Regions from separate parts of the Kitasatospora sp. NPDC059599 genome, predicted to be linked through region 3. Evidence: riboswitches for the same ligand, from Rfam matches in the RefSeq annotation. Region 3 holds a riboswitch; each other region holds the start of a gene.
The links. A riboswitch is a leader RNA that binds a small molecule or an ion and turns the genes downstream of it on or off. The one in region 3 is predicted to bind cyclic di-AMP.

Region 1 (7,499 bases), on a different contig from region 3:
GGCAAGGCCCTGCTCGCCCAGCTGCCCGAGGAGGAGGCCCGCGCCGTCCTCGGCCCCAACCCGCTGGCGGCGCACACCGAGTACACGGTCACCGACCTGCAGGAGCTGCTGCGCCAGCTCGCCGAGGCACGCGAACGCGGCTACGTGGTCGACGACCAGGAGCAGGAGATCGGCGTCCGCTGCATCGCACTCGCCGTCCCGGGCGCGCCGACGCCCACCGCGCTCTCGGTCTCCGGCCCGGAGGCCCGCATCCGGGCCCTGGAGGAGCAGGCCGGAGCCGCCTCGCTGGTCCCGGTGATGCAGCAGATCGCGACCCGGCTCGGGCAGGTCCTCGCCCCCTGACGCCCCCTCAACCCGCCTGCATTCCACGCCGATCCGGGACAGCCGTGGATCCGGACAGCCGTGGATCCCCGCAGCCGCCGGTGTCCTCCGTTCGGGCGCACGACGGGCGGGTTGCCACTCTCGCCCGACGGCGGCTCGGCCACCCTGGTGCGGACGCGGCCCGCGACGGCGCGGGCTGCCGGAGCACGGGAGCAGGGTGAGCGGCATGGAGCACCGGGAAGTGCGCGGCAGCACACGGAGCGGCGTGAGGAAGCGGAGGTCCGGCACTGCCGGACTGGTCGCGGCGGTGACGGCGGGCTGCGCGGTGGCCGTCCTGGGCTCCGGCCCGTCCTGGGCGCTGCAGCAGCGGCCGGAGCCGCGGCCCGCGGTCGACGTCGCGGCGCCGGGCACGTCCGGGGTGTCCACCCTGCCGGCCCTGGTCCCGGCGCCGGGCGCGCCCGAGGCGTCCACCCTGCCGGCCGTGGTCGCCGCGCCGTCCCACTCCCACCTGGAGGTGGTCCGGCTCGACCCGGATCCGGCGGTGCCCGGCGGCACGACGACGATCCACGCCTTCGTCGCCGACTACGGCCCGGACACCACCGCGTCCCCGTTCACGGTCACCGTCACCCTTCCGGAAGGGGTGACCGCGGAGGGCCCGTACTTCCCCGAGGACTGCCAGGTCGTGGCGCTCGGCCGGCAGGTCAGCTGCGTGTTCGGTCCCGGCCTGAAGGAGGGGCGCAGCGCGACGGCCCTCGTCCCGGTCCGGCTCTCCCCCGCTGTGCCGCTCGGGCTCCTGGAGGGCGGGTCGGTCGCGGTGCGCAGCGCGGACGACCCGTTCGGGAAGAACCACCGGCAGCCGTACGAGATCAAGGTCGTCGAGACGTCCGGCGACGCCTGAGCCGCGGTGTCCCACCGGGCACCGGGCGCCGGCGAGCGGCTGCCGGCCTCCGGCGCCCGGTGGGACGGTCCTACGGGTTACCCGTCAGCGGTAGACGCGGACGTAGTCCGCCGCCATGGTGATCGGGGCGGTGCCCTGCGGCGCGGGGTGGTACTGCCCCGCGCTCAGGGAGAGGTTGAGGATCAGGTACGCCGACCAGTTGGCGCCGACGCCCTTGCCGTCCGAGAAGACCTTGACGCCGTTGACGTACCAGTCCACCGAGTTGGCGCCGTAGTAGGTACCGATGGTGACCCACTGGTCCTTCGCGATCGCGCTCGCGTCGGTGTAGTACGTGCCGTTGCCGGGGTTGACGTGGTTGGTCAGCTCCAGCAGGTTCGGGTTGTCGGGGTGGTACTCGAAGGAGTCGACCTCCCCGTTGCCGTTCTTCCAGGTCCACAGGGCCGGCCAGGCGCCGGTGCCGGCGGGCAGCTTGACCCGGGTCTCGGCGTAGTCGCCGGTCTTGACCTGGAAGCCCTCGCTGGAGCCCTCGGTGGTCAGGAAGCCGGTGTTCCAGGACTGCTTGCCGTTCTCCAGGGCCGGGCCGCCGGGGGTGGCGGTGAAGGTGGCGACCCCGTTGGCGACGCTGACGTTGTTCTTGTTCAGCCAGTCCAGCTTGTTGTCGTCCGGGTTGTGGTTCCCGTACTTGTAGGCGGTGCTCTTGTCGCCGACCCAGCGCTGGCCCCAGGAGATCGAGCCGTTGAACTCGTCGGACCAGGTCAGCGACTTGCCGGCGACCGGGGACGACGGGGCCGGGGACGACGGGGCCGGGGACGACGGGGCCGAGGTGGACGGTGCCGGGGCGGTCGGGGTGGCGGTGGCGCTCGGAGTGGGGGTGGCGCTCGGGGAAGGGGCGGCCGTCGGCTTCGGGGTGGCCGTCGGCGCCGGGGTCGGCGCGGTGGTGCCGGTGGCCGAGACCACCAGCTGCTGCGCGGGCAGGTTGTGCCAGGCACCGGCCACGTCCTGCCAGAAGCCGAACTGGCTGTACGTGCCGGCGGGCAGGGTGCGGGCGCCGCTGGTGAAGTTCACGCCGCTCGGGCAGATCTGCACGTTGGAGGCGTTGCCGGGGAAGTCCAGGTTGGTGCCGCCCGCGTCGCGCACACCCACCCCCACCGTCTTCGCGGTGAAGCAGGCCGAGGAGTGCAGGCTCAACGAGGCGGTGGAGGCCTTGCCCGCGACCATGGCGGCGGGGGCGAGGCGGTCCTGGGTGACGGTCGGCGCGGTGGCGGCCTGGGCACCGGCGACGGACGGCAGTCCGAGCAGGCCGGCGCCGCTGATCGCGAGCGCCCCGGTGGCGGCGAAGGCGGCGTTGCGACCGCGGCGGGAGGGACGGGCGTGGCGCGGCGCGCTGCGCCGGGCGGCAGGCTGGGGCATGGGCGACCTCTGCGACGCCTGCGAGGTGAGCTGTCGGGTTCGGGCTGCAGTTGCCCGGCCGCCCGTGGCGCGGCTTCACCCCTAGCCTCGACCCGTGTGCGCGAGCGCACGGGCCGGGCGCCGACCTTGGTTCCCCCGCTCCCGTCCGCTGTGGTGCTCGGTGACCCGCCGGCGGGTGGACGGGACTCGGCGTCCCGGCGGCGGGGTCCGCGACGGCGGACGACCGTTGCAGGCTAGGCAGGCCGTACGTGAACGGACAACTCCCCCGGGCCGGTTGTCGCGCAGGTCACAGCGGTGTCGATCAACGACGCTGCGTGGCGGCCGAGTTGATCAATATTCCTGCCCGGCGGGATGATCCGCAGATGACCTGCGGGGCGCCCGGCCCGACGCCGGGGGCGGGGCGGCTCGGACAGGGCGGCTCGGACGGGCCGGTCGGGCGAGCTGGGCGCCGACTCGGGTGTGGCGCCCGGCGCCCGGGTGAGCTCCGAGCCCCGGCCCCCGGGCCCCGGACCCCGGGCCCCGGCCGGCGGCGCGTCGGTGATCCCGACCGCGGCAAAGATCTGACCGAGTGCACCCGGTCGGATAAATTGGAGTTCCGAGATGTTCCGCCGTGCACAAGACCGCCTCCACCACGAAACGAGGAGCCGCCCCACCATGACCGCGTCCCCGCCCGCCTTCGCCGGCCGTACCTACGTCTTCCGGGCCGACACCGGCGCGGCCTTCCGCAACACCTACTCGGCCGACGGCACGCGGCTGCGCTGGGAGGGTCTCGGCGAGTCCGCGGGCCAGTGGGAGGACGTGCGGCTGCACGTCGCCGAGGTCGCACCGGAGATCTACTTCGTCAGCTGGACGGAGCAGAGCGGGATCACCGTCAGCCACGTGATGGACCTCAACAAGCTGACGGTGCGGGCCTTCTGGACCTTCGAGGGCGAGGGCGGCCGGGTCGGGCAGTTGCACACCGGGACGCTGGAGCGGGTGGCCTGAGCCGCGCGACGACCGCGTGACGACCGAACCCCCGGAGCCCATGGGCTCCGGGGGTTCGGGGGTTCGGTGGTTCGGCGGTTCGGCGGTTCGGCGGTTCGGCCGTCAGGCGGTCGGGTTCGGCACCCTGAGGTGCTGGGACAGCCACTCCAGCGAGGACGGCAGCAGCGCGCTCCAGGTCTCGAAGTTGTGGCCGCCGTTCTCGAGCATGCTGTAGGAGACCTTCATCGGGCTCCGCACCGACTCGACGAAGGCCTCGGTCTCCCGCCGGTAGTCGCCGTCGCCCCGCTTGGTGCCGGCCAGCAGCACGGACACGTTCGGCTGCGGCAGGTTCTTCAGCCGCCACATCAGGTTGGCCTCGTCGCGGCGCTGCTTGCTGCCGCCGAACAGGTCACCGGTGGTCGGGTCGTCGGCGGCGTCGTAGTAGGCGGAGAGTGCGACGGCCGTCGGGAAGACGTCCGGGTGGCGCATGGCCAGCTTGAGCGCGCAGTAGCCGCCGGTCGAGTTGCCCATGAAGGCCCAGGCCTGCGGGTCGGAGGAGACCCGGAAGCTGGCCTGGATCGCCGAGGGCACGTCCTTGGTGAAGTACGTGTCGGACTGCGGCCCGTTCGGGACGTCCTCGCACTCGGTGTCCTGCGGCAGAGCGGGCGAGGGGCGCACCAGGACCATGACGGTCGGCTGCATCCGGCCCTCCTGCAGCAGCTTGAGCGCCGCACCCGGGTAGTTGAACCGGGTGATCAGGTTCTCGGCGATCCCGGGGAAGCCGGTGCTGACGATCACGGCGGGGAACTGCTTCTGCGCGTACTCCGGCTGGAAGTACTGCGGGGGCAGGTAGACGTAGCCCTCGGTGGAGAGCCGGCTGACCGCGCCGTCGATCCGGACCTTGCGGATCTCGCCCGACTGGCCGGGCTCGCGACCCATCGCGCCGCCGCCCTTGACCGAGGCGTGGCCGATCGTCTCCACCAGGAGCCGTCCGGAGGCGTCCGCCTTGTTGTGGATCACCACCGGGCCGGTGTCCCCGGTGCCCAGCAGGTCGTCCCAACTGCTGTAGAAGGCGAAGTAGCTGTTCGCCACCAGCCCGAGCGCCGCGAGGACGGCGAGCTGGGAGGCGAGCAGCGCACCGATCCGGCCCAACACCGCCTGCCAGGTCTTCCCCGCCAGTCTCGGCCAAAGCCAGACCGTTCCCCCCATCACCACGACGGCGATCAATACGGTCAGCGCCAGCACCTTGTGGCTCGTCAGACCCATGTCCTACTTGCTCCCACGCCTCGAACTCCAGCCCCCTCCGCTGGGGACATCCGAGGAGTCGACCCCGGTTCCCCCCACCGGGGCGCGAAGATCAACCCTAACGCCAGCTGGGAGCCCGCTGATGACAGCTGGGAGGTCACGGGGAGCGGATGCCCGGTTTCGGGTGACAGAGTTCAACCGACAGATTTCAGCTGACAAATTTCGACATCTGTCATCTGTCATCCGCCGGCTGAAGCACGCACACCGAACTCCTCCGCCCCAGGACCCGTCCCCGCCCACCGGCGACCCGAGGACGGACGAGCCGCCGACCGTCGACCGCCACCCGCCGGGCTCAGGACAGGCGCTCCCAGAGCCGTAGCCCCGCCGTGAGTTCACGCATGCAGCGGGCGCCCAGGTCGCGCGGGGAGCCCGGTCCGGTGGCGGGGGCGCCGGAGGCGGCCCACTGTTCCAGGGCGACCCGGATCGCCGCGGTCGCGGCGGCGGCGGCCAGCCGGATCTCCAGCGGATCCGCGCCCGCGGGGCACCGCTCGGCGAGGACGGCGCGCAGCCGCACCTCCGAGTCGGCGTGGACACGCTGCCAGGTTCCTTCCAGCTGCGGGTCTCGCAGCAGGCTGCGGGTCCACCGCATCATCTCGGCCCCCGCCTCGTCGGCCGGCGTCAGCGATGCGACCGCCGCGCTCTCCAGCGCCTCGCGCAGCGGCAGGTCGGCCGGACTGTCGGCGAGCCGCTCGACCCACTGCCGCCCGCCCGCCGCGAGCAGCGGGGCGACGGCGTCCTCCTTGACGGAGAAGTACCGGTAGAAGGTCCGCAGCGAGATGCCTGCGGCGAGGGCGATCTCCTCGGCGGTGGTGGCCTCCGCGCCCTTCTCGGCGAAGAGCGCGGCGGCGGTGCGGGCGATCTCCAGCCGGGTGGCGTCACGGCGGCGCTGGTTCAGGGTCGGGCGTCCGGTCACGGGGTCAGCCTACGCGGGGTGGTGCCACAGTGGCACGCTGCGCATGAGTGGCACGACAAGACTTATTGGCACAACGTGCCACATGGGCGTACCGTGCCTCCCGAGGTCGAGAGACCACGCACGAACGAACGGAGTACCACCATGGAGCGCTTCAGCGGGCGGAACGTCCTGATCACCGGCGGCGGCTCGGGCATCGGCCGGGCCACCGTGCACCGGATCCTCGCCGAGGGCGGGAAGGTCGTCGCCGTCGACGTCAACGAGGACGGCCTGAAGGAGACCCTCGACCGCGCAACCGCCGACGGCACCGCGGAGCGCCTGACCGTCCGGGTCCTGGACATCTCCGACGAGGCCGCCGTCGTCGCGGGCGTCGCCGGTGCGATCGCCGACCTGGGCGGACTCGACGTCCTGGTCAACGCGGCCGGCATCCTGCGGTCCTCGCACACCCACGGGACCACCCTGGAGTTCTGGAACAAGCTCCTCGCGGTGAACCTGACCGGCACCTTCCTGATGACCCGCGAGGCGCTCCCCGCGCTCCTCGCCGGCGGCAACGGCGTGGTCGTCAACTTCAGCTCCACCTCCGCGAGCTTCGCCCACCCCTACATGGCCGCGTACGCCGCGACCAAGGGCGGCATCCAGTCCTTCACCCACGCCATCGCCTCGGAGTACTCCCGACAGGGCCTGCGCGCGGTCTGCGTGGCGCCGGGCAGCATCGACAGCGGCATGACCAACGATCCCGGTCTCCCCGCCGACGCCGACCTCGGCCTGCTCGCCAAGCTCTCCCCCGCCCTCGGCCAGGGCTTCGCGGGCCCGGAGACGGTGGCCGGCGTGATCGCCATGCTCGCCTCCGACGACGGCGCCTTCGTCACCGGCACCGAGCTGCGCATCGACGGCGGCACCCACATGTGACCGCCCGTCGCGGCCCGCAACGCCGGGGCCCGTGCCGTCCCCCGTTACGGCACAGGCCCCGGTACGGCAAGGGCCGCGTACGGCACAGGCCGCGCAGGGCACGGGCCGCGTACGGCACAGGCCGCGCAGGGCACGGTCCCGGCCGCGTCACTCAGCGGAGGGGCTTGGACAGGACGACCTCCCGTGCGGCTTCCCCCGCGGACACGACCGGGGCGAAGCCGTGGCGGCGGTACAGGGCGAACGCGGGGGTGTTGCCGGGGAGCACGGCGAGACGGAGGGTGGTGCCGCCGGTGACGCGGGCCCAGCGCTCGACCTCCTCGATCAGGCGGTCCGCGACACCCCGGCCGCGCGCCTTCGGGGCGACCCACAGCGAGCGCAACTCCCGTACGCCGTCGGGAGATCCGCGCAGGCCGCCGACGAGGCCGACGGGGTCCTCGTCCAGGAAGGCGGCGACGTGATGGGCACCCGGGAGGTGGAGGCGGTCGCGCCAGCGCTGCTCACCACCCCGGTGCCATTCGGCGAGCCCGTGTGTGAAGGCGTTCGGCGCCTCGGTCAGGGCGGCGAGGCGCAGGTCGCGCCAGAGCGGCCAGTCGGCGGACGTCAGGGTTCGGAGCGTGGGCATGACCCCACCGTAGGACGCGCCGCAGGGCCGCCGTCGGCTGTCAGCCCGTTCCGGCCCGGGCGTGGCGCCCCCTCGGGACCGCACCGCTGCGCACGTCCCGACGGGTGGCGAGGGCGTTGCCCACCGCGGCGACGGCCGCCCCCACCAGGATGACGGTCACC
Region 2 (7,499 bases), on a different contig from region 3:
GCGGAGCGGTACGTCCCGAGCGTGAGCGAGGCGTGCCCGATCGGCGTCGCGTCCTGCGGGTCCTCGGCGTCGGCGAGCCTGGTGACGGCGAGCCGGTAGGTGTCCCGCTCCTCGGCCATCGCCTGCTCCAGGTAGAGCTCGATCTGGTCGGCGCAGGACTCGCGGTCGCAGGGTTCGAAGGGCAGGTGGCGGGTGACCTCCGGGTCGCCGAACAGCGCGTGCAGGGCGTCCACGTCGCCGTCGGTGTGGTGGTACTCGCGGATGGCCAGCCGGGGGCCGACGAGTCGTACGGGGACCATGGCTGCCGACCCTACCGGCCCCCGGCGACTACCGTTCGGACTATGAACGACGAAGACCTGCGGCTCGCCCCGCGCACCAGGGCCGCCGACCTGCTCGCCTGGGCGGCCGATCAGGGCCGCACGCCGGTGGCCGAGGGGCCGCTGCGCGCGGTGCTGGCGCTGCTGGAGCTGGGCGGGAGCAGGATGCACGACGGCTGGCCCGAACTGACCTCCGACGCGGTGGAGCACCTGCTGTACGAGCGGCTCCACCTGTACGTCCAACCCCTGCCCGAGGAGGACCCGCTCGCGTACGGCGACGCCGTCCGGCTGCTGATCGACCACCAGCGGGCGGCCCGGCGGCTCAACGCCAAGCGCCAGGAGCGGCTGCACGCGGAGGCCGAGTGGCAGGGCGAGGTCGCGGCCGGGCTGCTGCGCCGCGCCGACCTGGTGACCTGGCCCCGGCTGTACACACTGCTGCTGCACGCGTACGGGGTCGACGTCGCGGACGGGGCGGCGGTGCGGGACTGGCTGGCCGGTTTCGGGGAGCTCGCCGAGGAGGAACGGCTGGCCGCGTACGAGGCGCTGGCGCCGGCCGGCTGGCTGGACGAGCCGGACGAGCAGGGCTGGGGACCGGGCCGGGTGCTGTCGGTCGGCATGGCCACGGACGGCGCGCGGCGACTGCTGGAGCAGGGCCTGATGCGGCGCAGCTACCGCAACCTGGCCGAGCTGAACGCGCTCGGCCGGCCGATGCCGGACGAACTGACCGGTGACTTCGGGCAGTTCGAGGAAGCGGCGGTCGACGCGGCGCTCGACCTGTTCGGGGTGTGGACGGTGCCGGGGCTGCCGCGGCTGCTGGTGGAGGAGTTCCCGGAGCTGGCGCCGGAGCCGGGCCCGGAGGAGATCGACGCGTACCTGGCGCAGCTGCCCGCGGAGGAGTGAGACGTCGTGACGGAGCCCCCGGTCGTCGCGTACGACCGGGGGCTCCGCACTGCTTCGGGGGCTGCCCGGGGTGCTCCGGGGGCTCCGCGCGCTTCCGGGGCCCCGGCAGAGGGTCCGCTACGGGGTGAGGCCGCGCTGCTGGAGCCAGGGCTCGGGGTCGACCGGGGCGCCGCCGCCGGGGCGGACCTCCAGGTGCAGGTGCGGGCCGGTGACGTTGCCGGTGGCACCGACCTTGCCGATCTGCTGGCCCGAGGTGACCTGGCCGGCGCCCTTGATGATCGAGGAGAGGTGGCAGTACCAGATCTCGGTGCCGTCGGGCAGCGTCTCGACGATCCGGTAGCCGTAGGAGCCGGACCAGCCGGCCGAGGTGATGGTGCCCTGGCCGAGCGCGTACACCGCGGTGCCGGTGTCGGCGGCGAAGTCCAGGCCGGTGTGCACGTTGGCCCAGTAGCGGGCGCTCTGGCCGTAGTGGGCGGAGAGCCGGTAGTCCTTCACCGGCAGGGTGAGGGCGGCGGCGCGCTTGGCCTCGGCCTCCTTGGCGGCGGCCTTGGCCTCGGCTTCCTTGGCGGCGGCCTTGGCCTCGGCCTCCTGCGCGGCCTGCACGCGGGCGCCCTCCTCCGCGGCGGTGCGCTGGCTGTCGGCCTGCTGCTGGATGCGGGCGGCGAGCGCGAGGCCGGGGTCGGCGGAGAGGGCGACCGGGGTCTCGTCCGGGGCCTCGACGGCGGGGGCGGCGGCCGGGGTGGCCGAGGCGAAGCCGGTGGCGCCCAGGGTGGCGGCGACCGCGGTGACGCCGAGCAGCGGGGAGGCGCCGCGGGTCTGACGCGGCATCCGGTGCCGGTTGGTCTCGACCTCGGGGCCGAAGGCCTCGGGCGCGTCCGCGCCGGGGTGGTCGAGGAGCTGGGTACCGGCTGCGGGGCCGGCCGGGTGTGCCGGGGTGTGCGTCGACGCCACGGAGGCGCGCTCCTTTCCTTCCTTCGCGCCTACCGGGTTAGCTGACGGGTTCGGAGCAGGAAGGTCTCCTACGGCCGGGCCGGGGCCCCGCCGATTCACCCCAAGGAACGTGGTTCCCCGGCTCCCTGACCTGCCCGGAGGCCGGCCGACGGGATTAGGCGACGGCGCACGGTGCCGTCTGGGTACGGCGTTGACGACCGCGCTGCGTTATCAAACGTTAATCCTAGGGCGCTCCGATTCCAAGCCATCCGTCCGGGACGACCGCGGAGCGGATGATCGGACGTCAACGAACGACCCCTCATGCGAGCACCCCATCTGAGTACCCCTACTCATGTGCGGTCACACCGGGCGGCCGCATCCTGGCGCCATGAGCGCACCGATGCAGAACCGCACCACGGCCGCGTACTACGTCCAGGCCATCCTCTCCTTCGCCCTGTCGGGCACCGCCGTCGCGGTCGGGATCGCCTACCTGCCGGTCGGCGGGTGGACGCGGGCCTTCCTCGGGATCGGCCTCCTCTACACCGTCACCTCCGCGTTCACCCTGGCGAAGGTGGTCCGGGACCGGCACGAGTCGAACGAGATCGTCAGCCGGGTCGACCAGGCCCGGCTGGACAAGCTGCTCAGCGAGCACGACCCGTTCAGGGTCGAGGGGGCCTGAGGCGGGAGCGCCCGACCTCCTCCCGCGCCCGGACGCTTGACAGCTAAGGCTATTAGCCTTAGCTTTATGGCTATCGGCAGCACCGCCGATGCCCGCGACGGCGGACCGAGGAGGCCCACCATGAACGCCACCGACACCCCCGACACCCAGTACCTGGCCCTGCCCGGCGGGCGCATCGCCTTCGACGACACCCGGCAGGGCGACGGCACCCCCGTCGTCCTGCTCCCCGGCATGCTCGACAGCCGGGCCGCGTACCGGCACCTCCGCCCCCTGCTCGTCGCCGCCGGCCACCGGGTCGTCACCGTGGACCTGCGCGGCTTCGGCGAATCCTCCATCGCCTGGGACGACTACGGCCCGGCCGCCATCGCCGACGACGTCCTCGCCCTCCTCGACCACCTCGGCATCGAACGCGCCGTCCTCGCCGGGAACTCCTACACCGGCGCCACCGTCGTCAAGGCCGCCGGGGACGCGCCCGAGCGGGTCGCCGGAATCGTCCTGATCGACGCCTTCGTCGAGAACCCGCAGCCGGGCGCCCTCATGCGCGGCGCCCTGCGCCTGATGGGCGCGGCAATCGTCCACTGGCCCGCCTTCTGGGGCTTCTACCTGCGCCGGATGGCCTTCCCCGGCGCCAAGCCCGCCGACTTCGACGCGTACGTGAACGGGCTGGTCGCCGCCCTGCGCACCCCCGGCCGCAAGACCGCCACCCGCGGCTACGTCAGCGGGGACTCCGCGCCGGCCGGCTGGACCGCCGCAGTGCGGTGCCCGGCACTCGTGGTCATGGGCAGCAAGGACCCCGACTTCCCGAAGCCCGAACTCGTCGCCGACCGGCAGGTCGCGGCACTCGGCGCGCGGAAGGCGATGATCGAGGGATCCGGGCACTACCCGATGGCCGACGCCCCGCAGGCCACCGCGGACGCCCTGCTGCCCTTCCTCGCCGAACTCGCCTGACCGCCGGCGCCCGACGTTCCCCGCCGGCGCCCGACAGATTCCCCGCCCGACTCCCGTACGGAGAACCCGAAGCCATGCCCCGCGTAGGACTGACCCCCGACCAGGTCGTCGACCACGCCCTCGCCCTCATCGACGAACAGGGCACCGAAGCACTGACCCTGGCCGCGGTCGCCGCCCGCGCCGGGGTCGCCACCCCCTCCCTGTACAAGCACGTCAGCGGCGGCCTCGCCGAACTGCGGCGGATGATCGCCGTCCGGGTCACCGAGGAACTCGCCGACCGCCTCGCGGACGCCGCGGTCGGCCGCAGCGGCGACGACGCCGTGGCCGCCGTCCTGCGCGCCTACCACGCCTACGCCACCGAGCGCCCGCACCGCTACAACGCCCTCCCCCAGGCCCCGCAGCCCGACGACGACCTGGCCCGGGCCGCCACCCGGCTCGTCGGCGTGATCATCGCCGTCCTGCGGGAGTACGGCCTCGACGGCTCCGAGGCGATCCACGCCGCCCGCACCGTCCGCTCCCTCGCCCACGGCTTCGCCTCCCTCACCACCGCCGGCGCCTTCCGGCTCTCCGAGGACCTCGCCACCACCCAGGAGCGCCTCATCACCACCCTGACCACCGGCCTCCGCAGCTGGCCCGCGTAGCAGGCCGGGCAGTCGGGGCGGCCGGCGGCCGGTCCTGATGCCGTACGGGTGGCCGCCGTCGGCGCTGCCGCTGCGTCCGGTGCGCGCGGTGGCGCAGGACGTCCCGGACAACCGGACCCCGGTGCTGGTGCCGGTGCCGGTGCCGGTGCGGCGGCTCGGTCACCCCTCACCGTCCGGGGAAATGGGGTATTAAGAATCAGTGCCCCCCTCCGAGGACGAGAACCGGACACCGGACGAGAACCGGACGCCGGACCGGCGACGGACCCCACTGAGCAGTCCGACCGCCCGCAGTGCGATGCGCTGCGTGCGCCTGCTGCTCGGCTGCGCCGACGCGGCCGAACTGCTGGGCACCGTCCTGGCCGAGGGCCCGGTGTGGATCACCGGCGAGGGTTCCGCGCTCTACCTGCTGGATTCGGCGGGCATGCTCCGGCTGACCGTCTCGCACGGGCTGCCGGACTGGGCGCACGAGCGGTACAGCGTGGTCGATCCGGCCGGTGAGCTGCCCGCCGCGATGGCCCTGCGGCTGCGCCGCCCGTACCTGTTGAGCCCGGAGCACACCAGCGTCGACTACCCGAACCGGAACACCGGCATGGGCACCGGGATGGTCGCCGTGATCACCCTGCCGATGGTCGTGGACGAGCGGCCGGTCGGCGTGCTCGCGCTGGCCCTGGCCCACCGGGGCACCGTCCCCCGCCGTGACCTGGACGTCCTGGAGACGATCGCCGAGGCCTGCGCGCACCGGCTCTCCCACCTGCTGGACCACGCGGACGCCCGGCTCCCGCGGGACGCCCGTTCGCCGCACGGCGTCCGGTTATCCGACGGCCCGGCGCCGGAGGGGGCGGACGCGCTCCCCGCCGGGCTGGCCCACCCGCTGCTGTCACTCGCCGTCCGGTCCGCCGGGCACGGCGCGTTCGAGCGCGACCTGGTCACCGGGGAGAGCTTCTGGGACGCCGCGGCGTTCCGGGTGACCGGCCGGCCGGTGTCCCCGGACGGTGCCGCCCCCGAGCTGGACCGGCTGGTCCATCCGGAGGACCTGCCGGACGTGCAGGCCGCGCTCGCGGAGGCGCTGGCCGCCGGCGGGCGTTACCGGATCGGCTACCGGGTGCTGCGCCACGACGGCGGGGTGGCGCAGGTGGAGGAGTCCGGCGAGGTGATGCTGGACGTGCACGGGCGGCCGGTGCGGATCGCCGGGCTGCTCGCGGACGTCGGGCACCGGGAGCGGCCGCCGGCCGACGAGGGGGCTTCGCCGGGCGCAGCCCGGACGGCGCTGCTGCTGGCGCTCACCCGGGCCCTGTCGCGGGCGGTGACCGTCCGGGACGTCACCACCGCGGTGACCGACATCGTCCGCCCGGCCCTCGGCGCCGCGGGCATCGTCCTCGACCTGGTGGACGAGGGCCGGCTGCTGCCCGTGTCGCACACCGTCTACGGGGGGCCGCGCCGCACCGAGCTCACCCGGCTGGCGGACCTGTCGGAGTCCGTGATGCAGCGTTCGCTGGCCCGTTCCGCCCCGCTGTTCAGCGAGCCCTCCGCCGCCCGCGCCCGGCGGGACCCGCTCGCCCCGGCCGCCTGGGCGGTGCTGCCGCTGGTCGCTTCCGGGCAGCAGGTCGGCTCCTGCCTGATCACCTTCGCCGCCGAGCGGGCGTTCAGCCGCGAGGACCGCACCCTGTACTCGGCCTTCGCCGGCATCCTCGCGCAGTCCCTGGAGCGGGCCCGGCTGTACGACACGCATCACCACCGGGCCACCGAGCTGCAGCGGGCGATGCTGCCGCGCACCCTGCCCCGGTTGCCGGGGGTCGCCAGCGCCGCCCGCTACCTGCCGAGCACCGAGGGGATGCAGATCGGCGGTGACTGGTACGACCTGCTGCGGCTGCCGGACGGCCGGATCGGGCTGGTGATCGGGGACGTCCAGGGGCACAACGCCGAGGCCACCGCCGTGATGGGCCAACTGCGCAGCGGCCTGCGGGCGTACGCGACGGACGGGCACGACCCGGCCGCCACGCTGACCCGCACCAGCCGGCTGCTGTCCGAGCTGGACACCGACCTGTTCGCGACCTGCCTCTACCTGACGCTGGACCCGGCCGACGGCGAGCTGACGGCGGCCCGGGCCGGGCACCCGTCGCCGGTGCGGATCACCGCCGGTGCCCGGGCCGTGGAGCTGGACCTGCCGGGCGGGCCGCCGCTGGGGGTGGACCCGGACCTGCCGTACCCGCTGGCGGTGGACCGGCTGGCGGGCGGCGAGACGCTGCTGGCGTACACGGACGGGCTGGTCGAGGACCGCGAGGAGGACTACGACGAGTCGGTGCAGCGGATGCTCGGCGGGCTGGAGCTGTGGGCCCGGCAGGCCGGACCGGGCCGGATCGGTCCGGCGCCCGCGCTGGAGCGGCTGGCCGACCTGCTCACCCTGAACGTCACGGAGCGGCGGTCCCGGCCGGATGACGTGGCACTGCTGCTCCTGCACCGAATGTCACCACTTCCGTAACATCCTGCACACACATCCCACACACCCCCTGGCGCGAATCGGCCATCGGGCCCACCGGCGGCCCGTCCCGACCGCCCCGACGGGGCCCGGCCGACCCCTCGCCAGCTGCGGCGATCGCGGGCGAACGAGTCCGGATTGAGGCCGGATTGACTCGATTTTGACGAGATCCGGTCACTTGGCGAGATCCGTTCACACCTTCGTAGGATCATCACCCTAGAATTCGCGGCGTGACGATGACTCAGTGGTCCGTAACGGCAACCGGCGTACTCGCCGTCCTCGCCCTCGTGGCCGCCGCGCGGTACCACGCCGTGTCCGTCACCCAGCGCGGCCGTGCCGACCGGCTGCAGCACGAACTCGCCCGCCTCCAGGAGCAGCTCACCGCCGAACTCTCCCGCCGCGGCGCCGAGCTGGCCGCCGTCCAGCAGGAGCAGGAACTCACCGCCTCCACCCAGCGGGCCTTCCTCAGCGTCGCCCGCCGGATCCTGGTGATGGCCCACGACCAGCAGGCCCTGCTGGACGAGATGGAGCGCACCCACGACGACCCGGCCCTGCTGGAGGGCCTGCTCAAGGCCGATCACGCCGCCGCCCAACAGGCCCGGCTGGCC
Region 3 (7,499 bases):
TCGCCGCAGGCGGACGCGGGCTACGACGTCGCCGACTACCGCGCGGTGGACCCGATGTTCGGGACCCTGCTGGACGCCGACGCCCTCATCCGGGACGCCCACGGCCTGGGGCTGCGGATCATCGTCGACCTGGTCCCCAACCACTCCTCGGACCAGCACGAGTGGTTCCAGCGCGCCCTGCGCGAGGGCCCCGGCTCCGCGCTGCGCGACCGCTACCACTTCCTCCCCGGCAAGGGCGAGGACGGCGAACTGCCGCCCAACGACTGGGAGTCCATCTTCGGCGGCCCGGCCTGGACGCGCACCGAGAACCCGGACGGCACCCCCGGCGACTGGTACCTGCACCTGTTCGCCCCCGAGCAGCCCGACTTCAACTGGGACAACCCGGCGGTCGCCGACGAGTTCCGCTCGATCCTGCGGTTCTGGCTCGACATGGGCGTGGACGGCTTCCGCATCGACGTCGCCCACGGCCTGGTCAAGGCCCCCGGCCTGCCCGACCTCGGCGGCTCCGACCAGCTCAAGCTGCTCGGCAACGACGTCATGCCGTTCTTCGACCAGGACGGCGTGCACGAGATCTACCGCAGCTGGCGCAAGATCCTCGACGAGTACCCGGGCCAGCGGATCGGCGTCGCCGAGGCCTGGACCCCGACCGTCCAGCGCACCGCCAACTACGTCCGCCCGGACGAGCTGCACCAGGCCTTCAACTTCCAGTACCTGGGCACCGACTGGGACGCCGCCGCGCTGCGCGAGGTGATCGACCTCTCGCTCGACTCGATGCGCCCGGTCGACGCCCCCACCACCTGGGTGCTGTCCAACCACGACGTCACCCGGCACGCCACCCGCTTCGCCAACGAGCCCGGCCTCGGCACCCAGATCCGCACGGCCGGCGACCGCGAACTCGGCCTGCGCCGCGCCCGCGCCGCCACCCTGCTGATGCTCGCGCTGCCCGGCTCCGCGTACGTCTACCAGGGCGAGGAACTCGGCCTGCCCGACGTCACCGACCTGCCCGACGAGGTGCGCCAGGACCCGTCGTTCTTCCGCCAGGCCGGGCAGGACGGCTACCGCGACGGCTGCCGCGTCCCGATCCCGTGGTCCGGCACCGAGGCCCCGTACGGCTTCGGACCGGCGGCCGGCGGGCCGTCCTGGCTGCCGCAGCCGGCCTCCTGGGCGGAGCTGAGCGTCGAGGCGCAGACCGGCGACCCGACGTCCACCCTGGAGCTCTACCGCAGCGCGCTGGCCGTCCGCCGGGCGCAGGCCGACCTCGGCGCCGGCACCGGGGTCGAGTGGCTGGACGGCCCCGAGGGCACCCTCGCGTTCCGTCGCGGCTCCTTCGTCTGCACCGTGAACACCACCGGCGAGCCGGTGCGGATCGCCGCCCCGGGCACGCTGCTGCTCGCCTCGACCGACCTCGTGGTGGACGGCGGCGAGACGGTGCTCGCTCCGGACAGCACCGGCTGGTGGGCGGTCTGACGTGGTTGCAATAGGCTCTGGGACCGTGACTACGGCGCGACTCTCAGACATCGCGGCACAGGCGGGGGTCAGCGAAGCCACCGTCTCCCGCGTGCTCAACGGCAAGGCGAACGTCTCCGCCACCACCCGGCAGACCGTGCTGGCGGCGCTCGACGTGCTCGGGTACGAGCGGCCGACCCGGCTGCGCCAGCGCAGCGCCGGGCTGATCGGGCTGATCACACCGGAGTTGAGCAACCCGATCTTCCCCGCGCTGGCGCAGGTGATCGAGCAGACGCTCAGCCGGCACGGCTACACGCCGGTGCTGTGCACCCAGACCCCGGGCGGATCCACCGAGGACGAACTGGTGGAGATGCTGGTCGACCGGGGGGTGGCGGGCATCGTCTTCGTCTCCGGGCTGCACGCCGACAGCACGGCCGACCACGACCGCTACGCGCGGCTGGCCGGGCGCGGGGTGCCGTTCGTGCTGATCAACGGCTTCAGCGAGAAGATCGACGCGCCGTTCATCTCGCCGGACGACCGGGCCGCGATGTGGATGGCCGTCCAGCACCTCGCCGAACTCGGCCACGAGCGGATCGGGCTGGCCGTCGGGCAGCGCCGGTACGTGCCCGTGCTGCGCAAGATAGAAGGCTTCACGGCGGCGATGCGGGAGGTGTTCGGGCGCACTCAGGAAGAGGCCGAGGAGCTCGTCCACCACACGTTGTTCAGCGTGGAGGGCGGGCACGCGGCGGCCGGAGCGCTGCTCGACAAGGGCTGTACGGCGATCGTGTGCGGGAGCGACATGATGGCGCTCGGGGCGATCCGGGCGGTGCGCCGGCGCGGACTGTCGGTGCCGCAGGACGTGTCGGTGGTCGGCTTCGACGACTCGCCGCTGATCGCCTTCACCGAGCCGCCGCTGACCACGATCCGCCAGCCGGTCGAGGCGATGGCCACGGCGGCGGTGGACGCGCTGCTGGAGGAGGTCGGCGGGAACGCCGTCCAGCGCGGCGAGTTCATGTTCCAGCCGGAACTGGTGATGCGCGGATCCACGGGGGCCTGCGCGCGCTGAGCGCCGGTCGCAGGGCCGACGGAAGGGCCCCGGAGAGGCAGTTGCTCCCCGGGGCCCTTCGGCGTGCGCCCGGTCAGCCTTGCCGGGCGGTGGGGCGGTCGGAGGTGGGGCGGTCGGCGGTGGGGCGGTGGTCGTCGGCCGCGTCGCCGGTACGGGTCTCGGTGCGGCGGCCGCGGGCCGGGTAGTCGCGCAGGACCAGGTCGACGGGGCCCTGCGGGTTCCTGGCACCGGAGAGCATCGTCGCGTAGGTCGCGTAGGTCGCGTAGGTCGCGTAGGTCGCGCGGTTCGCGTCGAGCGTGACGGTGGCACGGGCCATGTGACTTCTCCTCGGGTGCGGAGCGGCAGCACGCCCGTCGGGGCGGGGTTCACCACGGGGATATGCCGGAACCCCCGGGGAGAGGGACCAGACTCTCTCCGGGGGTGGCGGGTGGTCGGCGTTCGGGCGGACCGCCGAGAGGTGACAGATGACAGCTGACAGATGGTGAAATCTGTCAGCTGTCATCTGTTGCACGTCAACTGTTACGTGTCGGCTGTCGGCTGGTACCCGTCGGCCGTCAGCCGGTTCGCCGTGCTCAGACCCGGCCGGCGAAGTCCGGGGCCCAGTTGGCGATGGTCTGCTCGCGCACGCCCGAACTCGGGTTGGCGGCCTCGACGTACTTGCCGCCGCCGACGTAGATCGCGACGTGGTAGACGCCCGAGTCCTGGCCGTTGTTGGACCAGAACAGGAGGTCGCCCGGCTGCAGGCTGTCCAGCGAGACGTGGGTGCTGGCGGCGGCCTGGTCGGCGGCGACGCGCGGGACGGAGACGCCGGCGGCGCGCAGCGCGGCCTGGGTCAGGCCGGAGCAGTCCCAGCCGCCGTTGCCGGTACCGCCGTAGACGTAGGCCTGGCCGACCTTGGACTCGGCGAAGGAGACCGCGGCGGCCATGCTGCCGGTGGCGGCGGGGGCCGGGGCCGCAGCCTGGGTCTGGGTCTGGGTCTGGGCGGCCGGCTTGGCGTTCACGGAACCGCCGTTCGTGGACTGACCGGACTTCTGCGAGCGGTTGAACCAGGTGAAGTCCGAGCCGGACTTGTCGGTGGAGGCCGACTGCGGGCCCTGGGCTTGGTCGCCGAAGGACAGGTGCTGGCCCGGGTAGATGCTGTCCGGACCGTCGGTCAGGGTGCTGCGGTTGAGCTCGTACAGCCGCTGCCAGCCGCCCTGGACGTGGTTCTTGTCGGCGATCGAGGACAGCCAGTCGCCCGCGACCACGGTGTAGTCGCCGTCCTGGGCCCACTGCTGGTGCTTCTGGGTCCAGTTGCCGGTGGCGGTGGTGGCCTTGGCGTCGTCCTGGGCGGGAGCGGCGGGCTTGGCGGCGGGGGCCTGGGCGGGCTTGGCGGCGGGCTTGGCAGCCGGGGCCGGGGCGGCCGGCTTGGCGGCGGCCGAGGTGTCGACGGCGGCCGGGGCGCCGCCCTTGGTCAGGCCGGCCTGGATCGAGCACACCGGCCAGGCGCCGGGGCCCTGCGAGGCGAGGACCTTCTCGGCGACGGCGATCTGCTGGTCCTTGGTGGCCAGGTTGGCCTGCGAGGCGTACGAGGTGCCACCGAAGGCGGCCCAGGTGCTGGAGGTGAACTGCAGGCCGCCGTAGAAGCCGTTGCCGGTGTTGATGGCCCAGTTGCCGCCGCTCTCGCACTGGGCGACCTTGTCCCAGGTGGCGACGGAGGCGGCGGAGGCGGTGCCGGAGACGAGGCACGGGACGGTGAGGCCGACGCCCGCGACGCCGATGGCGGCGATCACGCGGCGGGTGCGGCTGGACAGGCGGGTGCCGTTGGTGGGCAGCATGAAGACGTGGTCCTCTCCCACGCCTGCGAGGTGAGCTGTCGGATTCGGGCTGGAGTTGCCCGGCCGCGCTTGGCGCGGCTTCACCCCTAGCCCTGAACCGTTCCGGGAACGGTCCGGGGCGACTTACCTGTGGGTCCCCCGCTCCTGCCGTGGTGCGTTTTCGCGCTGCCAGGACATCCGACGGCAGGACTCGGCGTCGCGGATGAACTGGGTCCGTGTGGTCACGAACGGGGAGCACGTTAAGCAGACTTAAGTTCAAACTGCAAACAGCTGTGACGCCCATCACGGTTTAGTGGGAACTGCCAAAATGGCGCGTATCCATGATCGTAAATGATCGTTTTTCGGCAATCGCGTTGCGGATATCCACAACTGGCTCGGTTTCAGGAATCGCGTGACGGTGCGTCGAGGTGCGCGGTGGCGCATCGGTCGAGTCGGGGGAGTGGCCGGAGTCCGAGCGCTGATGAGTGCGCTCCCCTTTTCCTTGCAAATGACGCAAGAACGGACAATCTCCTTCATTGCCGCGAAGCTCCGTTAACCCCCGAAGGTCTCTGCGGCCACGGAAACTCCCAAAACCTTCACAATCGCCACAACCCCCACAACTCTCCTGTGGGGGTGCGCGGGCACGGCGAAGGGCCCGGAACGAAATCCGTTCCGGGCCCCGTGTGCGCGCCGGCGGGCGCGCGGTGTCGCTTACTGTCCCGCAGGCCCCTCAGCGGCCGCGTGGGCCCGTCGGGTGCCCTCTGCGGCCCCCTCGGCCTCGGCGGCGGCAGCCGCCTCCGCCTCGGCCCGCGCCAGCTCCTCCGGGGAGGGCGCGGGCAGCGCGGCCAGGTAGGTGGAGGCGATCAGCTGGCCGACGGTCGGGTACGCGCCCAGCGGCGCCGCCGACGGGCAGCCGGTCTCCTCGGCCGCGGTGGCGAGCAGCTCGGAGTCGGCCTCCGGCCCGATCACCAGCGGGGCCAGCGCCGGGCGCTGGGCGCCGGTCTCCCTGAGGTGGTTGACGGCCGCGGCCACCGAGCCGGGCACGTCGAGCGCGGCGGCCACGACCGGGATGGCCAGCCGGGCGGCCAGCAGCACGCCGGTGATGCCGGCCGCGGCGGCGGCGTCCTCGCCGCCGACGGTGGTCAGGACCACGCCGTCGGCGGCGGTCGCGATGGCGAACAGACGGGCTCGGTCGGCGCGCGCCAGTCCGGCCTCGGACAGTCGCACGTGCACGGCCTCGGCCAGGAGCGGGTGCGGGCCCAGTGCGTCGGTGACGGGCGCGCCGTACTCGGCGGCGAGTGCGTGGAGTTCGGGCAGGAAACCGTGCGGTCCGGGCACCAGCGGCACCAGGACGGGCATCGGCAGCCCGGCCTCGGCGGCCGTGGCCAGGAGTTCGGCGACGGTGCGCTCCTCGCCGCCCTCACCCTCGGCGGACTCGCCGGGGAGGTATCCGACCGTGGCCTGGACGCCGTTCTGCTCGCTGCGGACGATCGAGAGCAGTTCCTCGACGACCGAGCGGGACTCGGGCCCGGCGGTCGCGGGTACGGCGAGCACCAGGGCCGGGGCGCCGGAGGGAATCTCGGGGCGCTCGGGACGACGATGGCGCCCCCGCGCACGGGAGCCTGGAGTGCGGACGGGCAGTGGCGCGCCCGGGATGGCTGCGGTGCTCATGCCGGAGATCGTAGGACATCGGCCCGTCCGGCCTGCAGTCGGCTGCCGTACGGGTTTCGCGCAGCGGCGGTGCGGACCCGGTGTCCTGGGTGGGCCGGTCCGGGCGGTTTACCCGCAATCCGGACATTCTTCGCCCAACCCCCGTGCGTGCGTGGGCCATTGCCTTGACGTACGCCGCGAGGCACTGCGTTGCACCCGCCGTGCGTGAGATGTCTCACAGCCCGGAGGTCGCCTGACGGAGGGTCACGGCGGCGCGACTCCCGGCATTCGAAGATCAACATTCAGGGGGGATTCGCTCACGGCCGGTTATCGCAACCCCGACGATTCAGTCGGCTATGTCCGTTTACGTACCGTCAGGAGAAGGCCCCGTGAAGAGTTCGGGGCCGCCGGTGAAAGGCCTCGTGCACCTGCAATGTCCCGTGCTGATGCACGTGCACTGCAGCTATCATCGCGTCAAGTGAGGCGTTGTGCCGGACCGGTACGGGGCCGGTCCGTTCGTTCGGCGGTGCCGGGGGCGCCGCGCTGGACAACAACTCCGGAGCTCTTCGGGAGACTTCTATGCACGACTCGCAGGACAGGCACGGCTCGCACGACACCTTCAACGGGATGGCCGCGGCCGATCTCCGGGGAGTGGTCTGGCAGAAGAGCCGGCACAGCAACTCCCAGGGCAACTGCGTCGAGTTCGCGGCCCTGCCGGGTGGCGACGTGGCGATGCGCAACTCGCGCTTCCCGGACGGTCCGGCGCTCATCTACACCCGGGCCGAGATCGCCGCCCTGCTGCTGGGGGCCAAGGACGGGGAGTTCGACCACCTGGCGGTCTGACCGGCCGACCTGTTTCACCATCGGGGGGCCGTCGTGGGTGCCGACACCACGACGGCCTTTGTCTTTTCCGCAGCCGTTTCCGCCACCGTTTTCGGAGCCGCCCCGAACGGGGCCGTTTCCGCCGCCTTTTCCGGGACCGCCGTAATCGGGGCCGCTGCTTCCGGAACTGCCGCAATCGGGGCCGCCGTAATCGGGGCCGTTGCTTCCGGAACTGCCGCAATCGGGGCTACTGCTTTCGGGGCCGCCGTAATCGGGGCCGTTGCTTCCGGAACTGCCGTAATCAGGGCCGTTGCTTCCGTTGCTGCCACAGCGGGGGGCGCGGTGGACACCGCCGCCCTCGGGGCCGCCGGCCGGGATCGACCACCGGCGGGGCCTGGCGCAAGCACCCGGGGTGTGGTCCTCCCGGGGTTTCCCTCGACCTGCCGCTGAGTGGTCCGTCCGACCCGCTGTCGGGTCTGCCGTCCGCTCCGTCACCGGTCCTGCCGTCCGCGGCGCTGCCACCGCCGGGGCCGTCGTCCTGGCCGTCGCCGGGCACGCCGTTCGGCGTGCCGCCGGAGCGGGTGCCGGTTGTGCCCTCCGACCAGGCACCGGGCGGGCCGTACGCCGCCCGGCGCTAGGCCGAGCGCCGGTGCCGTCCACCGATGTCGACCGGTCCGCCGAGCGCCTCCAGCGCCGGGCGTCCGCCGATCTCCGGGTGT
Region 4 (7,499 bases), on a different contig from region 3:
GTGGGGCCGAACCCCGGGCGTGCGGGGGAAGGTCGGGGCGGTACTCCTTCGTACCCCCGAGCGCTGTGCGGGCCTGCCGGCCCCCGTGGAGCGCGCCGGGAGCCGGGAGCCAGGAGCCAGGAGTCGGGCGCGGGAAGTCGGCGGGGTCGACGTCCCGCGCGTGCGGGGATGCCGGTCTGCCGGGGCCTTCGGCCCGGCCCGCTGTGGGGATGCCGGGCAGGTGCACCGGGCGCTTCCGGCGCGTGCCCCTGGGCCCGGGCGGTGGGGCTCGGGAGTGGGACGTCGGCTGGGCCGGCGGGTCCCTGTGCCGGGCGAGGCCGTCGGGGCGGCCTGTCCGAGGCTGTTGGGGCGGGTGGGGTGACGGCCGTGGTGGGTGGTGGCGGGCGGGTAGGTTCGGAGTGTGACGACGAATGCTCCGGGCGCCAAGTTGATTCTGCTGACCACCACCCACCGGGTGGCTCCCGGTTTGCTGGCGTGGCCGGCGTGGGAGGCGCTGCGGTCGGCGGGGCGGGTGCTGGTGGGGGACGAGGGGCATCCGCAGGTGGCCGCGGTGCGGCAGGCCGGGGTGACGGTGGAGGTGGCGCCGGCCGGGTCGGTGCCCGCGCTGGCGCGGTTGCTGACCGGGCAGCCGGCCGGGGCCGGGGCGACGGTGTGGCTGGGCGGCCCGGACGGGGATCCGGGGCTGACCGACGCGCTGGCGCGGCTGGCGGTGGAGCGGGCGGGTGAGGTGCCGGAGATCGAGGTGCTCCCGGGTTCGTACGACCTGCCGGGGTCGCGGCTGCTGGACCTGGTGACGGTGATGGACCGGTTGCGCTCGCCGGGCGGTTGCCCGTGGGACGCCGAGCAGACGCACGAGAGCCTGGTGAAGTACCTGGTCGAGGAGGCGTACGAGCTGGTCGAGGCGATCGAGGAGGGGGACCGGGACACGTTGCGCGAGGAGCTGGGCGACGTGCTGCTCCAGGTGTTCTTCCACTCCCGGATCGCGGAGGAGCACCCGACGGAGCCGTTCACCGTCGACGACGTGGCCGGTGACATCGTCGAGAAGCTGATGTACCGGCATCCGCACGTGTTCGGGGACGTCGAGGCCGGTGGCGCCGCCGAGGTGGAGGCGAACTGGGAGCAGCTGAAGGCGGCGGAGAAGGCGGACCGCGAGTCGGTGCTGGACGGTGTGCCGGCCGGGCTGCCGTCGCTGGCGTACGCGGCGAAGCTGGTGTCCCGGGTGCGCCGGGCGGGCTTCACGGGGGTTCCGGACGAGCCGTACGAGCTGCCGGACGCGCTGACGGCGGAGTCGGCGGGCGGGCTGCTGCTGGCGGTGGCACAGCGGGCGCACGACGCAGGGGTGGACGTGGACGCGGCGCTGCGCTCGGCCGCGCGCGGGTACCGGGACGCGGTGCGCGCGGCCGAGGGCCTCAAGCCGGAGTAGGGCCCCGGCCCTGCCGGAGGGCGGGGCGGAGGCCGGGCGGGCGGGGCCGGGCGGAGGCCGGGGGCCCGGGCTGGGCCCCCGGGGTGCTCAGGCCGCCCGGGCGGCGGTCTCGACCGGGTGCCGCTGCGGCGGGACGAGTTCCCCGATGGCCTCGCCGACGAGGACGACGAGTTCGGCGAGCCGTTCCAGGTCGAGGTGGTCGGGCAGGTCGGCGAGGGAGACGATGCGCTCGCCGTCCGGGCCCGCGACGGCGAAGAGGTCGATCGGTCCGAGGTGCTTCTCGGCGGTGTCGACGAGGGCGGCGACGTCGCTGGGGCGGCGGATGTCGCCGGACACGCCGACGACGGGGCAGCCCGTCCGGTCGAGTTCGGCGGCGAGGTCCTCGGCGATGCCGACGTGCTGGTCGGCGATCAGCATTCCGGCGGCGCCGGCCGCGGCGAACCGGCGGGCGAGGTCGGCGCCCGACCCGCCGTCGAGTACCGCGATGACGACGACTGACCCGCTGACCCGCATGGCCTGCTCCTCCCTGTGGGCGACACCGCACCGGCGCCCACGCGTACTGCGGAGGATCGTAGGCAGTTCCTGACCCTCCGCAACAGGGATTACCCCTCAGGTGACCAGGCTCACGCCCGCCGTCCGGCCAAGAGCTTTCCAAGAGCTGTCCACGGACCGTCCACGGGTCGTCCACGGAGCGTTGGCGCGCCCGTCGCACGCCGTTGTCGGGGGAGTCGCGCGCCGTCGGCGGAAGGGGGCGCGCACCCACCGGATACGGTCGTCCCATGCCAGCTCAGCCCGACTCCGCCCGGTCCGCCGCAGTGCCGTCCGACGACCCCGCCCGGCCCGCGGGAGCGCGGCCCGACGCCGCCGCTCCGCAGCTGTTCACCTGGGAGTTCGCCGCCGACCCGTACCCCGCCTACGCGTGGCTGCGCGAGCACGCCCCGGTGCACCGCACGACGCTGCCGAGCGGTGTCGAGGCCTGGCTGGTGACGAGGTACGCGGACGCCCGGCAGGCGCTCGCGGACGGCCGGTTGTCGAAGAACCCGGCGCACCACAGCGAGCAGGCGCACCGCACCGGCCGGGTGGGCATCCCGGGGGAGCGGCAGGCGGACCTGATGACGCACCTGCTGAACATCGACCCGCCGGACCACACCCGGCTGCGCCGACTGGTGTCGAAGGCGTTCACCCCGCGCCGGGTGGCCGAGTTCGAGCCGCGGGTGCAGCAGCTCACCGACCGGCTGATCGACGGCTTCGCGCAGCGCGGTTCGGCGGACCTGATCCACGAGTTCGCCTTCCCGCTCCCCATCTACGCGATCTGCGACATGCTGGGCGTGCCGGCCGAGGACCAGGACGACTTCCGCGACTGGGCGGGGATGATGATCCGGCACGGGGGTGGTCAACGCGGCGGCGTGGGCCGGGCGGTGAAGCGGATGCGGGCGTACCTGCTGGAGCTGATCCACCGCAAGCGGGCGGACCTCGGGGACGACCTGATCTCGGGCCTGATCCGGGCGAGCGACCACGGTGAGCACCTGACCGAGAACGAGGCCGCGGCGATGGCCTTCATCCTCCTCTTCGCGGGCTTCGAGACGACCGTGAACCTCATCGGCAACGGGACGTACGCGCTGCTGCGCAACCCGGAGCAGCGCCGGTCGCTGCAGGAGTCGGTGGCGCGCGGGGAGAGCGCGCTGCTGGAGACGGGGATCGAGGAACTCCTGCGCTACGACGGGCCGGTGGAGCTGGCGACCTGGCGGTTCGCGACGCGGCCGCTGACCATCGGCGGGGTGGACATCCCGGTGGGTGATCCGGTGCTGGTGGTGCTGGCCGCCGCGGACCGCGATCCGGCCCGGTTCTCGGACGAGAACACCCTGGACCTGGCCCGGAAGGACAATCCCCACCTGGGGTTCGGGCACGGCATCCACTACTGCATCGGCGCTCCGCTGGCCCGTCTGGAGGGGCGTGCCGCGCTGGCGACGCTGCTTTCCCGGCTGCCGGATCTGCAACTCGCGGAAAGTCCGGAGAATCTGCGGTGGCGCGGTGGCCTGATCATGCGTGGTCTGCGGGAACTCCCGGTCGAATTCAGTCCGGAGAGCCGCTCCCCGCACACGCCTCCGCACTCCCCTTACGCGCCTCCGACAAACTGACACAAGGTGACGAAACGGCGGGCGATGCACTGACGGGGCGTCGCCCGACGGCCTTCCGGCGGGGTGTGAACGGCCATCAAACCAGACATGGCGGCGCCGTTGGTAGGCGATCGGACACGTGCCGTAATTTCTGTGTGATATCGGTGATATGAGCTTGTGATCGGTCTGAGGATCTGTCTAGTCTCCCTGGAGTTCGCAGCTGCGGACCTCGTGCGCGGAACGCCGAATCCTGCCCGCCGCGCCACGGGAAACCGACCAGACCCTGGGCAGGGGCGGGGGAACCAGGTTTGTTGCCGTCCCCACGGCTTGGGGTGAAGCCGCCCGCGCGGAATCGTCCGCGCACGGCGGCCGGGCCACCTCCCGGTCCGAACCCGACAGCTCACCTCGCAGGCGTGCGGAGAGGGACCTCCTCATGCTGTTCGTTGGATCCGGCCGCCACCGTCGTCGCACTCAGACCGAGAAGGCCATCGCCGTCGCCGGTGTGGCCGGCGTCGGACTCGCGATGCCGCTCCTCACCGCCACCGGCGCCTCCGCCGCCCCCGCCTCCACCTGGGACTCCGTCGCCCAGTGCGAGAGCGGCGGCAACTGGAGCATCAACACCGGCAACGGCTTCTACGGCGGCCTGCAGTTCACCTCCAGCACGTGGAAGGCGTACGGCGGCACCGCCTACGCGCCGCAGGCCAACCAGGCCAGCAAGGGGCAGCAGATCTCGGTCGCCGAGAAGGTGCTCGCCGCGCAGGGCCCGGGCGCCTGGCCGGTCTGCTCCGTCAAGGCCGGTCTGAGCAAGGGCGGCGCCCCGGCGTCCGTCGACACCTCCTCGGACGCCAAGCCGCAGTCCGCCCCGCAGCAGCAGACGCCCAAGCGCCAGGCCCAGAAGCCGGTCGAGAAGCCGGTGCAGACGCCCGCGCAGAAGCCGGTCGAGAAGCCCGCGCAGAAGCAGGCCCCGAAGCACGCCGCGCCCGACCGGGCCGAGAAGCCCGTCGACCAGTCGGCGCAGCAGTACGCCCCCAAGCACGCGGCCCCGCGCGCCGCCCAGCCGGCCCCGGCCGCGCAGACCGGCCACGACTACACCGTCCGCTCCGGTGACACCCTGTCGTCGATCGCCACCGCCCAGGGCGTGTCCGGTGGCTGGCACGCGCTCTACGACGGCAACCGCGGCACGGTCGGCGGCGACCCGGACCTGATCATGCCCGGCCAGGTGCTGCACCTCGGCTGAGTCCGTCCGCACCGGCACCGGCCCGGTGCCGGGGTGCGAAGAGGGGGGTCGGCGCCGCCGGCCCCCTTCGTCCGCATTCGCCCGGTCCGGTGGGACAAGCTGGGACAAGCAGGTGAACTACCGGTGGGTAGTGGGGCCACACGCTGAGACGGGACCGAGGCCGACGTGGTCCCGGGAGCCCGGGCGGTTAGGCTCTGGTCCGTAACGACTCCGCAATCGTCCCGCTGACAGCGCCACCGTCAGCCGGACCCTGCTTCCGCAAGGAGATGCCTCGTGCCGTCCATCGATGTCGTCGTAGCCCGTGAGATCCTCGACTCCCGCGGCAACCCCACGGTCGAGGTCGAGGTCGGCCTCGACGACGGCAGCACGGGTCGTGCCGCTGTCCCCTCGGGTGCCTCCACCGGCGCCTTCGAGGCGCTGGAGCTGCGCGACGGTGACAAGAACCGCTACTTCGGCAAGGGCGTGGAGAAGGCTGTCCTCGCCGTCATCGAGCAGATCGGCCCGGAGCTGGTCGGCTACGACGCCACCGAGCAGCGCCTGATCGACCAGGCCATGCTGGACCTGGACGCCACCCCGGACAAGTCCTCGCTCGGCGCGAACGCCATCCTGGGCGTTTCGCTGGCCGTGGCGCACGCCGCCTCCGAGGCCAGCGACCTGCCGCTGTTCCGCTACCTGGGCGGCCCGAACGCGCACGTCCTGCCGGTCCCGATGATGAACATCCTCAACGGCGGCTCGCACGCGGACTCCAACGTCGACATCCAGGAGTTCATGATCGCCCCGATCGGCGCGGAGTCCTTCTCCGAGGCCGTCCGCTGGGGCGTCGAGGTCTACCACACCCTCAAGGGCGTGCTGAAGGAGCGCGGCCTGTCCACCGGCCTCGGCGACGAGGGCGGCTTCGCGCCGAACCTGGACAGCAACCGCGAGGCCCTGGACCTGATCACCGAGGCCATCCAGAAGGCCGGCTACGTGCCCGGCCGCGACATCGCGCTGGCCCTGGACGTCGCCGCCTCCGAGTTCTACAAGGACGGCGCCTACCAGTTCGAGGGCAAGGCCCTGTCGGCCGCCGAACTCATCGAGTACTACGCCGAGCTGGTCGCCGCCTACCCGCTGGTCTCGATCGAGGACCCGCTGGACGAGTCGGACTGGGACGGCTGGAAGGCCATGACCGTCAAGCTGGGCGACAAGGTCCAGCTGGTCGGCGACGACCTGTTCGTCACCAACCCGGCCCGCCTGGCCAAGGGCATCGAGACCGGCACCGCCAACGCGCTGCTGGTGAAGGTGAACCAGATCGGTTCGCTGACCGAGACCCTGGACGCCGTCGAGCTGGCCCAGCGCAACGGCTACCGCTGCATGATGTCGCACCGCTCCGGCGAGACCGAGGACGTCACCATCGCCGACCTGGCCGTCGCCACCAACTGCGGCCAGATCAAGACCGGTGCCCCGGCCCGCTCCGAGCGCGTCGCCAAGTACAACCAGCTGCTGCGCATCGAGGAGATCCTCGACGACGCCGCCGAGTACGCCGGCCGCGGTGCCTTCCCGCGCTTCAAGCACGAGGGCTGAGCACCCGCCCCAGCGCACGCCTGACCGGTGCCCCGCCGTTCACCCCGTAGGGTGGACGGCGGGGCACCGTCGCGACCAGGAGGGGATACGGGAGATGGCAGGATGGAGGATCCCGGGCTTGGCGGCCCGGCCTCGGTTCACGAGCCGGGCGACCGTCCTCGTCCTGGTGCTCTGCTCGCTGGTGGCGATCCTCGCCTACCCGACGCGGCAGTTCATCTCCCAGCGCGCCGAGATCTCCGCCCAGCGGGCGAAGGCCGACCACGCGCGCCAGCAGGTCGAGCAGCTGCGCCGGGACAAGGCCCGCTGGCAGGACCCGGAGTACGTCAAGGCGCAGGCGCGAGCCCGGCTGCACTACGCGGTGCCGGGGGAGACCCCGTACATCGCGGTCGACCCGGCCGGCCAGACCTCCGCCAAGCCCTCCTCCTCCGCCGGCGCCCCGGCCACCGGCCCGGCAGCCGGTCAGGCGAACGCCGCCAAGCCCTGGTACGCCAGCATCTGGGACTCGGTCGACGCCGCCGACACCGCCGCGTCGGCCCCCTCCACCCCCCTTCCGCTCCCGCCGTCCTCCGTTGGAGACACCTCCCCCCATGACCACTGAGAACCACCCCACCGTCTCCGACGCCGACGTCGCGGCGATCGCCGCCCAGCTCGGCCGGGTGCCGCGCGGCCTGCGCGGCGTGGCGCACCGCTGCCCCTGCGGGAACCCGGACGTCGTGGAGACGGCGCCCCGGCTGCCGGACGGCACGCCGTTCCCGACGCTGTACTACCTGACCTGCCCCAAGGCCGCCTCGCTGATCGGCACCCTGGAAGCGGACGGCGTGATGAAGGACCAGACCGCCCGGCTCGCCGAGGATCCGGAGCTGGCCGCGGCCTACCAGGCGGCGCACGAGGACTACATCGCCCGGCGCGACGCGATCGAGGTGCTGGAGGGCTTCCCGAGCGCCGGCGGCATGCCGGACCGGGTGAAGTGCCTGCACGTGCTGGTCGGCCACTCGCTGGCGGCCGGAGAGGGCGTCAACCCGCTCGGCGACGAGGCGATCGGCATGCTGGAGGACTGGTGGGCCAAGGGCCCGTGCGTCTCCCCGGCCGAGGTGCAGGCCGCCGGTGAGCGGGTCGGCCGCAACCGCGCCAAGGACCAGGACCACGAGGCGGTGATCGCCGC

Region 1: another riboswitch for cyclic di-AMP. It lies ahead of ACFV04_RS17935 (hypothetical protein); the one in region 3 lies ahead of ACFV04_RS26480 (transglycosylase family protein).
Region 2: another riboswitch for cyclic di-AMP. It lies ahead of ACFV04_RS27690 (M23 family metallopeptidase); the one in region 3 lies ahead of ACFV04_RS26480 (transglycosylase family protein).
Region 4: another riboswitch for cyclic di-AMP. It lies ahead of ACFV04_RS33470 (transglycosylase family protein); the one in region 3 lies ahead of ACFV04_RS26480 (transglycosylase family protein).

Annotation. Positions count from the first base shown of each region.
Region 1 covers NZ_JBHWCL010000045.1:36,759-44,257, forward strand. The annotation lists gene ACFV04_RS17925 (IclR family transcriptional regulator) at 1-342, shown strand, start outside; gene ACFV04_RS17930 (hypothetical protein) at 587-1,219, shown strand; gene ACFV04_RS17935 (hypothetical protein) at 1,304-2,629, opposite strand; cyclic di-AMP (ydaO/yuaA leader) riboswitch at 2,632-2,795, opposite strand; gene ACFV04_RS17940 (MoaF N-terminal domain-containing protein) at 3,284-3,613, shown strand; gene ACFV04_RS17945 (alpha/beta hydrolase) at 3,716-4,858, opposite strand; gene ACFV04_RS17950 (TetR family transcriptional regulator) at 5,190-5,810, opposite strand; gene ACFV04_RS17955 (SDR family NAD(P)-dependent oxidoreductase) at 5,952-6,716, shown strand; gene ACFV04_RS17960 (GNAT family N-acetyltransferase) at 6,868-7,338, opposite strand; gene ACFV04_RS17965 (Pr6Pr family membrane protein) at 7,379-7,499, opposite strand, start outside.
Region 2 covers NZ_JBHWCL010000092.1:12,562-20,060, forward strand. The annotation lists gene ACFV04_RS27680 (GNAT family N-acetyltransferase) at 1-299, opposite strand, end outside; gene ACFV04_RS27685 (hypothetical protein) at 342-1,217, shown strand; gene ACFV04_RS27690 (M23 family metallopeptidase) at 1,335-2,168, opposite strand; cyclic di-AMP (ydaO/yuaA leader) riboswitch at 2,181-2,339, opposite strand; gene ACFV04_RS27695 (YiaA/YiaB family inner membrane protein) at 2,536-2,826, shown strand; gene ACFV04_RS27700 (alpha/beta fold hydrolase) at 2,947-3,774, shown strand; gene ACFV04_RS27705 (TetR/AcrR family transcriptional regulator) at 3,849-4,415, shown strand; gene ACFV04_RS27710 (SpoIIE family protein phosphatase) at 4,615-6,894, shown strand; gene ACFV04_RS27715 (sensor histidine kinase) at 7,128-7,499, shown strand, end outside.
Region 3 covers NZ_JBHWCL010000085.1:1,810-9,308, reverse strand. The annotation lists gene ACFV04_RS26495 (glycoside hydrolase family 13 protein) at 1-1,467, shown strand, start outside; gene ACFV04_RS26490 (LacI family DNA-binding transcriptional regulator) at 1,493-2,512, shown strand; gene ACFV04_RS26485 (hypothetical protein) at 2,586-2,828, opposite strand; gene ACFV04_RS26480 (transglycosylase family protein) at 3,085-4,350, opposite strand; cyclic di-AMP (ydaO/yuaA leader) riboswitch at 4,337-4,494, opposite strand; gene ACFV04_RS26475 (hypothetical protein) at 5,020-5,979, opposite strand; gene ACFV04_RS26470 (DUF397 domain-containing protein) at 6,538-6,801, shown strand; gene ACFV04_RS26465 (ATP-binding protein) at 7,415-7,499, opposite strand, start outside.
Region 4 covers NZ_JBHWCL010000131.1:15,172-22,670, forward strand. The annotation lists gene ACFV04_RS33455 (MazG family protein) at 401-1,423, shown strand; gene ACFV04_RS33460 (SDR family NAD(P)-dependent oxidoreductase) at 1,511-1,936, opposite strand; gene ACFV04_RS33465 (cytochrome P450) at 2,203-3,561, shown strand; cyclic di-AMP (ydaO/yuaA leader) riboswitch at 3,805-3,968, shown strand; gene ACFV04_RS33470 (transglycosylase family protein) at 3,974-4,777, shown strand; gene eno (phosphopyruvate hydratase) at 5,051-6,337, shown strand; gene ACFV04_RS33480 (septum formation initiator family protein) at 6,456-6,935, shown strand; gene ACFV04_RS33485 (DUF501 domain-containing protein) at 6,907-7,499, shown strand, end outside.